2 linked regions of the Methanothermobacter thermautotrophicus str. Delta H genome follow. The protein of the gene in region 1 binds, or shares a complex with, the protein of each later gene. Links are inferred from orthologs where the notes say so. Each region holds a gene or a part of one and is shown on either strand. Other genes may lie near its edges.

Region 1 (5,409 bases):
CAACCGCAACCGGGCTTTCTTCATCACCAACCACATAGTCCCCAACTATGTGTGGCCAGTCTTCAGGTACGGGTTTCTTTTCAACCATAAGAAACACCTCTTTAACCGTCAGTTAATTTTTAACTTTCGGTTAAAATTTAACTTGTAGTTAATGACATATAAATCTTCCGGTGCAAAATGTTTTAAAATACCGGAACAGATATTCATAGAGATACTGAATGGTGAATCCACATGGCCCCATCAAGACGCGAACGTGAACGTGAACGGAGACGTGAACAGATAATAAGGGCGGCAGAGAAGGCATTCTTTGCACGGGGATACGACAGAGTGACCATGGATGAGATAGCCGAGGAGGCAGAGGTCAACAAGGCCCTCCTCTACTACTACTTCAAAAACAAGGAATCCCTCTTCTTCGCAGTGAACCTCTACGGTGTCCGCATACTCCACAGCATGTACAGAAGGTGCCTGGAGCTTGACACGGATGGATACGGTAAGGTCAGGGCCATGGTGGAGGCCCTCTACAGCTTCTCAAAGGAACACCCCGACTACTTCAGGATATACTGCTACAGTGGCACCGAGAGGTTCGAGCTGAGTGAAAGTGAGGATGCGCGGGAGATAGTGGACCTCCGTACCGGAATGTGGAGGCTCATGGTTGAGGCCATAATGGAGGGCATGAATGACGGAAGCATCCGCAGCGACCTCGACCCTGTGGAGCTATCCATATACATCCATACACTGGCCATAAACGCCCTGAACCTTGATTTCACATCCAGGATGGTCCTGGAGGCCAGGAATATCAGCAGGGACAGGTTCTGGGAGGACCTTGAGGTTTTCCTTGAATCCGCCCTCAGGCCCTAATAAAATAACATCTAAACTCTTTCTCAACAGCACCACATAACTATATAAGTTTTTAGATACATAAGGGTATTAAAAGTTAAAGAGAGGAACTGATGAAATGGATAATGACGATAACTTTGTGATAATAAACAACAGCAGAAAAGATAAAAAGAGTCTTGGGCTCCTTGTTGATGGTCCAAACATGCTCAGAAAGGAATTCTGTTCAGATCTTGAATTTGTAAAGAACCTCCTCTTTGACAGGGGAAACCTCAAGGTAGGAAAGGTGCTGCTGAACCAGTACGCCTCAGATAAGCTGATAGAGGCCGTTGTGAACCAGGGCTTCTCACCCATGATAGTTGCGGGTGATGTGGATGTTCAGCTCGCAGTTGAAGCCTTTGAACTCATACACAACCCCAACATCGATGTGGTTGCAATTATGACAAGGAACGCTGACTTCCTCCCCCTCATAAACATAGCCAAGGAGAACGGGAAGGAGACCCTGGTCATAGGTGCAGAGCCAGGTTTCAGTATAGCACTCCAGAACTCAGCAGACGACTCAATAATCCTTGGAAGCGAAGGGGTGTAGAGGTGTACCGGCGAATACTGATACCCACAGACGGCTCAGGGGACGCCAGGAAGGCAACCCGGCACGCATTCCACATAGCAGGGATGAGCGGGGCAGACATACTGGCCATAAGTGTAGTTGACACGTCCTACAGGAAAATCTGGGACGAGGATATCAGCAGACGCCTTGAGGAGATACTGAAAAAACAGGCAGAGAAGGCAATATCCATCCTCAAGGAGGAATTCAGCTCTCAACAGGAGCTGGGCCACATGACAGAAACCCGCCTTGATACGGTTATACTTGAGGGTAACCCCGCAGAGGTGATCCTCGAGGTCATGGAGGACGAGGACGTGGACCTCGTTGTAATGGGCAGCTCAGGCAAACACGGCCTTGACCGCATAATATCCGGAAGCATAACAAGGAAGGTTCTTAAATCAGCCACAAAGCCCATGATGGTCGTTGGTTAACGGTGATTGTAATGATAGGTAAAAGGACACTGGATGATGAGAAACTTGCTGTGATAACCTTTACAGGGCCCTTCAGTAAAACACTGGAGGTCCTTGAAGAGGTTTCAGACTTTGTATCATCAAATGATAAACTTGAGGCCGACGGTGACCCCACAGTGATCTTCTACACAGCACCCCTCAAGGACGAGGGAAGATACGATGTGGGTATACCTGTAAAGGGCGAATCTGAGGGTGACGGGAAGGTGAGGATAGTCACAATCCCGGGCCATACTGTGATATTTACAGAATACTCAGAAGCCCGTGAGGAGGCCTACAGAAAGCTCATAAAATACGTTGAGGAGAACAGGCTGGACGTAATAGGTGCGCCAAGGGAGATCCTCCATGGGGATGTGAGGGAGATCCAGTTCCCTGTGGTCCTCTAAATGTACTCATAAAATTGAGAACAGCCTACTGGAATCCACTGATTTTTCTCCCTTACCCCTCTTTACATGAAAAAGGTAACATTTCTCCTCTCTTTTCAAGAACTGCAGCCAGCGGTCAGCTCACCGGTTCTCCTCGACTATATCCCTGAATGAGTCAACCACGTACTGCACCTGCTCCTCTGTCATGCCATAGATGCTGCACTTGAACCACTTTGTCTGGCCCCTCCTTATTCCAACTATACCCCTCTTCTTAAGTTCCTCATAGAGGAAAAAGCCCTTCCTTGGATGTGAAGCCGCTATCTCATGGAAAACAGGGGTTTCAAACCTCACGAGGTCATGTTCCTTGGGTCTCACACCCAGCTGCTCTATACCCCCGATATCCTCAAGTTCAGAGACAAGGTAGCGTGTCTTCTTAACCTCCCCGTCCCAGCGTGAAACCCTCTCCCTCACATAGGGCAGAGAGGCCATGAGGGTTGCCAGTGGCGCTCCACGTGATGTGCAGCCCAGGAGTTCAAGCTCCTTCTTCTCATGCCTCCCTGACCTCCTGAGCACAGTGTCCTCCCACTCAGATTTCATCCCCAGCACACCTATAGGCCCGGAGGCCGCCATGCTCTTGTGACCGCTCCCAACAACGAAGTCAACCCCAAGTTCCCTGAGGTTAACCGGGAGCCTTCCCATGGAGTAGGCGCAGTTCAGGAGTAATGGGACCCCCAGCTTCCTGCAGACGTCCGCCACGCCACGTGCATCTGTCAGGTTCCCGTAGTTACCATCGACATGGGTCAGCACAGCAAGTTTAACCTCAACCCTGTCGATGGTCTCCTCAAGGACCTCCCTGTAGGCTTCGGGTGTTACCTCATAGCTGGGGTGTCCGGTTGATGGCACCTCAACGATTTCAAGGCCGTTCCTCTCAGCTGCAAGGTGTGTTGTGTAGTGGGCATTTCCATCAACAACAACGGTGTCACCCCTCTCACAGAGTGCATGCATCACCGCAAATTTACCCTCCCTTGCACCATGAACCGTCCTCACCGCATCGGAGCCTGTGAAGTCTGCAAGGTCATCAAGGAAGCAGTTTATCGCGGGCCTTGTGACCTGGTCCAGCCTCCCATCACAGTAGTCACAGACACTGTAACCATCCCCGAATTCATGGAGGGCCTTCCTTGCAGCGGCGGGGAGAACACCGCCACGCTGGAGGGGGTTGAGGTTGAGGTTATCCCTTTCAAGTTTTCTTGTAAGACCATAATCAGCGCATTCCATGATAATCACCAAGTAAGTCAATTATCCTGAGGTAAACCCTGTCCCGTTTTTCAGGATCAACAACAAATACCCTTATGTCCTCCCTCTTTTTTATACTTTGAAGGGTTTTCCTGTGTACCGCTGCAATGAGGAGGACGTCAGAGCTGAGGACCTCGTCTACCGTCCTCCTGAATTCCCGGCTCTTAAGCTCCATGGGGCCGATTTCGTCTATGATTATGCAGTCATCCTCCAGCATGGCCCTCCGGATTGCAGGGACAGCCAGTTCATCCATGACCCCCACATTTACACCGTACCTTCCAATACGGGGGCCCTCTGTTTCAACTGACGCAAGGAGGCCCCTCCTGCCCGATGCTATGTCAACGACCTCAAATCCCCACCTTGAACCACCCACCCTCACCTCAGGTGTTATGATCCCCCCAACCGAAAAGCCCATGCCCTCAAGGTAATCCCTCAGCCTTCCAACCATGGTGCTCTTCCCGCTGCCGGGTCTCCCGGTGATCAGTATCTTCATCAGATTCCCCCTAGATAAGGTTTTCAAGGCCTTCACTCAGGGCCCATCTTCTGGCCTCCTCCAGCTCCTCAATGTAGAGGGGACGGTTGATCTCAGGGTAAGCTGAAGCCCTGTAGAGGGGCCGGTACTGGCCCATTATGTTCATTACAGTGTCTGTTCCCAGGTTCTCTGCGACCCATGATATGATGGGCTTCGTGCAGCACTCCAGGTGCCCTGGAAGCACCAGGTGCCTTATTATCATATCCTCACCTGCTATCATGAGGTGGTTCCTGGATACAACCTCAAAGTAGTTACCGGCACCTGCCAGTCTCTCTGCACATTCACTGTTGCCGAACTTGAAGTCCGTGAGGTAGAGGTCTGCAGCACCCATTATGAGCCTGAGGGATTCCCTGGTCATGTACATGTTACTGTTCCATACGACAGGCACACTGATGGAAACCCTGGATAGAACCCTCAGGATATATGGGAGTGCTGGTGTCGGGTCTCCGCCCACGAAGTTGACGTTTGCTGCCCCCATGCGCCTCCTCTCCTCTATGAGCGCTGCAAGTTCATCCACCTCAATGTGTCTGCCTGCAGAGGGGTTCTGGGATATGTCCCAGTTCTGACAGAAGACACACCTCAGGGTGCAGCCAGAGAAGAATATGGTATGGCTGGGTACAAGGGGGGCCTCCTCCCCGTAGTGCAGGAACTCCGAGGCCACCCGTGGCTCCATGACACCGCAGTGTCCCTGCTCCCTGTGGCGGTTAACCCCGCACCTCCAGGGGCACAGTGAACACTCCCCCAGGATCCTTTCAGCGATTTCGATTTTAAGATCAAGGAAGGACCTTTCACATGCTCCTGAACACTCTATGCCCTTCTCTATCCTTTCATGTTCCCTCCAGAGTTCAGACATCCCTGAGGTTTCATGGAAGGATGCCGGTGTCCTGGCGGCCACCATGAAACTGGCATCCGTCCTACCATCCCTCACAGAGAGGTAGTGGTGAAGTGCATCCTTCAGTGACATGATCATGAATGATAAATGGGGTTACCCTGTGACATGAACATCCTCAACCATGAGGGGCGCGGTTACAAAGCCCCCCACCTGCCTCCTTTCAAGGTCCGTTGATGAGACCTTCATCATGAGCTCAAATATGTTCCCTGAGAGCATTGCCTTCTTAACAGGTGTGAATTCCCCTGAGTCCGCCATGAACGCATTGTTGGCCTCCACCGAGAAATCACCGGATATTGGATTTGCTGTGTGGGCTCCAAGGACATCTGTGACAAAGATCCCCCTGAAGTCGTCCAGTGGCACTGTACTGTCAAATTCAAGTATGAAGTTGGTGGTTGAGACGGCCGGGACCTCCATGTAGCCCC
Region 2 (5,364 bases), 130 kb from region 1 along the record:
TAGCCAGTATTCTAATTCTACCCGTCTTCCTGGTCATGGGGTACGGTTTCAGGGCGCTGAAGGCCTCAATAGCTGGCTTCGATGAACTGCCTGAATTCGATGAATGGGGAGAAATGTTCGTCGATGGGCTCAAGGTATTCGTTGTTCAGATAGCATACATGATAGTTCCACTGATAATTATATTCGCAGGTGTTCTTGGTTCCTTTACTATGGTTTCACCAGACACAGGTGTTATCACAAACCCCACAGCATTCACAGGCCTCGTAGGAGGTACAACGATAATAGGCATAATACTCGCAATTATCCTTGGACTCATAGAGACAATAGCCATCGCACACATGGCCTACAATGACAGCGAACTCGGTGCAGCCTTCAGGTTCAGTGAGATACTTGACGTGATATCCCAGATCGGATGGCTGGACTACATAATCTGGTACATCGTTGTGGGTCTGATCTCAGCGGTGATGGCATTCATTGCAAGTTTCCTGAATGTGATACCGGTTCTGGGTACCCTGATCGCGGTCCTCATAATATACCCCTACATCCAGCTCTTCTGGAACAGGGCCCTTGCACTCAGATACGCCTACGAATAATAATTACCCTCCTTTTTTATTTTCCCATCTTCAGATAAACATTTATAAGGGAACATCCCCTATCTTATAAAAGTTGATGACTTCTTCTAAACTTATATTCACTTAAAAAACTTTATAATATAACTTTCATAGGCATACATTGTTTAGTGGTGATTTGTATGGATGATGATCTGGTCAAAATCGATGATATTGACAGAAAGATAATAGACCTCCTGAATGAGGACGGACGCATGTCCTACAGGAACATATCAAGGATACTCGACGTTTCAGTGGGTACCGTCCACAACCGTGTTGAAAAACTTGTTAAAAAGGGGGTTATAAAGAAATTTGTGCCCATAATCGACCACTCCAAGCTCGGATACAAGCTGACAGCCATCATAGGTGTGAAGGTCAAGGGAGGGGTCCTGAGGAACTGGGAGACAAGGACCGCCTACCATAAGAACGTCCTGGCAGTGTATGACGTTACAGGAGAATTCGACGCCATACTCATAGGTAAGTTCCGGGACACCGGTGAACTTGACAGCTTCATAAAGGGCCTCCTCAGTGAGGGGGATGTGCAGAGGACATACACACAGACCGTCCTAAACATCGTCAAGGAGGATATGACCTCCACCAAGATGATCGGAGATTAAATTATTTATCCCCTGAATCAGAAAATGATAACCATATGGTTATCATCCACTCCCCATCCTATGACCTGCACAATCATGAGGGTCACGTTGAAAATAGTGGCAGGACCAGGGCCATCCTTAGGGCCATAGAATCCTCAGATCTCTCCCCAAGGTTCGTGGAACCCGGGATGGCTGGAATCGATGATATCCTCATGGTACACAGCAGTACTCATGTGGAGTACCTTGAGGTCTTCGCAGGGAGGGGTGGCGGATGGCTTGACTATGACACCTACATGACCCCCGAGAGCTTCAGTGTCGCGAGGCTCTCAGCAGGTGGAGCCATGCTGGCTGCCGAGGAGGCCCTCAGGGATGGCTGGTCCTACTCACTTGGAAGGCCCCCGGGCCACCATGCCACCTATGACCGCTCCATGGGTTTCTGCATATTCAACAACATAGCCATAGCCATTGAGCATGCCCGCAGGAACCTCGGGGTCTCAAGGCCTCTGGTACTTGATTTCGACGTCCACCACGGGAACGGTACATCCAGCATATTCTACAGGGACAGGGATGTGATGTACATATCCATACACCAGGACCCACGGACCCTCTTCCCTGGAACCGGGTTCATTGATGAGACCGGCTCCGGTGAGGGGGAGGGCTTCAACCTCAACATCCCCATGCCCAGGGGCTCGGGTAACCGTGAGTACCTCTGGATACTCGGGATGATACTCCCGGCGGTCCTGGAAGGATTCCGACCGGATATGATCTTTGTATCGGCAGGCTTTGATGCCCACAGAAGGGATCCCCTTGCAGAGATCATGGTTGATGAGGAGTTCTTCTCATGGATCGGGTGGTTCATCCATCAGACAGGACTCCCCTGCACCGCGGTTCTGGAGGGTGGCTATGACCCTGAGGCCCTTGGGAGATCAAACATCGCATTCATGAGGGGTCTTGATGGTGAGGAATACGAACCTGAAACAGCGGCGCCCGGGGGTGTCTCTGAAATATTCAGTCAGCTGAGTGACAGGTTTTCAGCATACTTCAACTTCTGAGAGGGTATTGAAATGGATAGGATCAGATTCGAACAGGCAGAGAAGCTTATAAGAAAGTCATGCATTAACCTCAAGAGGGAACAGGGATTCAGGGATGCCAGTGATGGTGTCATCGACACCGGGAAGCTTCAGGAGGCCATGATGGAACTCATCGATGCCGAGGAGTACCTTTACACAAGCCTCCCAACCCATGAACTTGGAGGTGAGGATGCTTCAGAGTTCTGCAGGAAGCTGATAGCCGCCAGGGAGGCCATTGACCATATACTCGCAGACTTCGGTGTCCTTGAAAGGCAGGACCCATCCGAGAGGATAAGGGAGGCTGCAAGGGGTAAACTCATAATTGTGAACAATTCCTCAGTCAAAAAACTCCTTGTGAAGGCGGGGGTAGAAGCTCAGAATATCCTGGTTGCAGGAGCACCCCTCTCAGTTGATGATATGAGGGAGATAAACCCAAAAATCCCTGAAAGTGCCCTCAGGGGTATAGAGAAGAAGATAGAGCACCTCCGGAACGACATTGAGAGGAAGCTTGATGCCCTGGAGGATGTTCTGGTTGTGGGAGAACCCGATAAGAGTACAGTTCTACTCGCAGCAAGGGCGGAAGAACTCTATGGTGCCGATTCAAGGTTAATGGAGAACATAAAGGATCTGAACTCTGAGGATATTCTGGAGTTACTCTCCTGATTCCTGATTTTCCATCTGCTCTGAGGTGGTCTGAACTATCAACTGAATTTTCTGCATCCAACCACTAATGAACTGTTATGAGATATCCCTCATCACTGATTTTCCCTGCACTAACCTGAAGGACAGCCAACTGATCAAATCAGTAATACTTCACCGGACAAGTATATAAGCAAAGTTCTCATACTATAGTTAAAACCTAGGTAACCATTACTCATGGGGTGTAAAATTTGGGTTTAGTTTGTTTTCCAGATACACAGGACAAGATTCCTAGCATCCCCGTCCACCTCACAAGGGTGGGTGTTACAGGTGTTAAGAAGCTTCTGAAGATAGAGCGGGAGGGCAGAAGGCCCATAATCCTGCTTCCAACATTTGATGCCTTCGTGGATCTTCCGAGCAAACAGAGGGGGATCCACATGTCAAGGAACCCCGAGGCCATAAGTGACGTCCTCGAGGAGGTTGTTGAGAACAACGCACTTGAACTCGAATCCCTCTGCGCAGAGATAGTTAATGAACTCCTCAAGAAGCACAGGTACGCCCGGAGGGCCGAGGTAAGTATGAACAGCGACTTCATGTTCATGAAAAGGTCGCCGGTGACCCGGAGGAAGAGTCAGGAGATGACAAAGATAATGGCAGACGCCATCGGTTACCGGGACGATGATGGGATAGTCATACGGAAGATGATAGGGGCAGAGGTTGTGGGTATGACCGTGTGTCCCTGTGCACAGGAATCTGTCAGGGAAGCCTCACGCCAGAAGCTCCTTGAATTTCTTGACGATGAGACCGTCGAGAGAGTCCTTGACTGTGTATCCTTCGCCTCCCACAACCAGAGTGGGCGTGGCATGATAATGATAGAGGTCCCTGAGGACCAGACCATAAGGGCTGAGAAGCTCATAGACATCATAGAGAGCTCCATGAGTTCACCTGTCTATGAACTCCTCAAGAGACCCGACGAGAACGCGGTGGTGATGAGTGCCCATGAAAATCCCATGTTCGTTGAGGACTGTGTCCGTAACATGGTCCACAGGATAGTCAGTGAGTACCCCCACCTGCCGGATGACACCATCGTTACCGTAAGGCAGATAAACGAGGAGAGCATACACAGACACAACGCCTTCGCAGAGAAGGTTGCGACCATGGGAGAACTCAGATACGAGATAGAAGAACTTAACGGTGCCGGGAGTTGATATGATTGATGAAACTGCACAGGATAGCCGGAGAAATCATGGGTTTCTTTGAAGCATTTGAGGGTTCCAGACCCGCACTTGACTCCCGGGAAATTCTCATAGTGAGGGGGATGTCCAGGAAGAGGATGAATGCGGATGACATGTCCCGGGAACTTGATAGTTTGATTGAACACCTTGGAGCCGCGGAACTGGATTTACTCTCAGAGGAGGGCGCTGCCCTCATAGGTGTGATGGATGAACAGATAAGGTCATGTGTGGAGGTTGGAACCGAAACCGATATAGGAGGAATACACCGTCTGAAGGAATCCCTTGAGGATATGAACTTCAGTGTTGAGTACCGCCTCTGCATGGCCGACGAGACAGGCCTCTTTGTTGTTCTCTACAGGGACCGGAGCGGAGTCGGACCCTGCTTTGTTGAGGCTGTTGTCTCTGACCTATCTGAATAATCTAATTTTAACGGTGCTCCCATGCTCCACTCAAAGGACGAAGTACTCGAAGTCCTCCTCATGAAGGGGCCGGATATACTGGACCTCATGAAGAGGGCCTGTGAAACTGGAAGCGTGACCTACTCAAGGAACATATTCATACCCCTCACAAGGGCCTGCCGGAACCGCTGCGGATACTGCACCTTCAGGTCAGACACCCCCGAGCCCCCCCTACTCGAACCTGAAGACGTTATGGGTGAGGTGAGGAGAGCCCTCTCCCTCGGCTGTACCGAGGCCCTCTTCACCTTCGGTGAGGATGCCCATGAGTTCCCAGGGGTTCGGGACAAGCTTGAATCCCTTGGCTTTGGAGATATGACTGATTACACATATCACCTCTGTGAGCTGACACTTGATGCTGGACTCCTGCCACACACCAACATGGGTGTGATAGGCTACCGCGAACTGAGGATGCTGAAGGAGGTAAACGCATCCATGGGGCTCATGCTCGAATCAGCGAGTCCCAGGCTCATGGAAACAGAGGCCCACCGTGAAAGCCCTGGTAAGAACCCCAGATTGAGGATAAAAATGATAGAGGACGCTGGGAGACTCAGGATACCATTCACCACTGGCTTGCTCATAGGTATAGGTGAAACCATCGAGGAGAGGGCCGAGTCCCTCCTTGAGCTTAGGAGAATACAGGACAGGTACGGGCATATACAGGAGATAATAATCCAGAACTTCCGCTCAAAACCTGGAATCCCCATGGAGAACCAGCGGGAACCCTCCCTCCTTGAAATGGTGAAGATGGTTGCGGCTGC

Evidence for each region. The genes of interacting proteins can lie anywhere in the genome.
Region 2: the proteins of pscS (region 1) and MTH_RS05685 are in contact, whole or in part, in a solved structure (PDB 3WKR), measured with the Methanocaldococcus jannaschii proteins. The link is inferred for Methanothermobacter thermautotrophicus str. Delta H from one-to-one orthologs.

What each region holds. Positions count from the first base shown.
Region 1 is NC_000916.1:968,699-974,107, forward strand. Bases 1,479-4,381 are described here. They hold pscS (O-phospho-L-seryl-tRNA:Cys-tRNA synthase), read right to left. Parts: upstream 3,546-4,381; coding sequence 2,412-3,545; downstream 1,479-2,411. Other genes in these bases: MTH_RS05050 (universal stress protein), read left to right, coding at 1,479-1,869; MTH_RS05055 (transcriptional regulator), read left to right, coding at 1,881-2,291; MTH_RS05065 (NTPase), read right to left, coding at 3,532-4,056; MTH_RS05070 (radical SAM protein), read right to left, coding at 4,067-4,381. In the rest of the region: mtrA (tetrahydromethanopterin S-methyltransferase subunit A), read right to left, coding at 1-88; MTH_RS05040 (TetR/AcrR family transcriptional regulator), read left to right, coding at 232-858; MTH_RS05045 (TIGR00288 family NYN domain-containing protein), read left to right, coding at 956-1,423; more of MTH_RS05050, read left to right, coding at 1,426-1,478; more of MTH_RS05070, read right to left, coding at 4,382-5,059; MTH_RS05075 (TldD/PmbA family protein), read right to left, coding at 5,081-5,409. UniProt on the Methanocaldococcus jannaschii protein: Converts O-phospho-L-seryl-tRNA(Cys) (Sep-tRNA(Cys)) to L-cysteinyl-tRNA(Cys) (Cys-tRNA(Cys)).
Region 2 is NC_000916.1:1,095,887-1,101,250, forward strand. Bases 1,245-4,102 are described here. They hold MTH_RS05685 (DUF2100 domain-containing protein), read left to right. Parts: upstream 1,245-2,268; coding sequence 2,269-2,937; downstream 2,938-4,102. Other genes in these bases: MTH_RS05680 (histone deacetylase family protein), read left to right, coding at 1,261-2,256; mptA (GTP cyclohydrolase MptA), read left to right, coding at 3,165-4,102. Outside these bases: MTH_RS05670 (DUF4013 domain-containing protein), read left to right, coding at 1-593; MTH_RS05675 (Lrp/AsnC family transcriptional regulator), read left to right, coding at 752-1,225; more of mptA, read left to right, coding at 4,103-4,121; MTH_RS05695 (DUF2120 family protein), read left to right, coding at 4,130-4,567; 7,8-didemethyl-8-hydroxy-5-deazariboflavin synthase CofG, read left to right, coding at 4,589-5,364.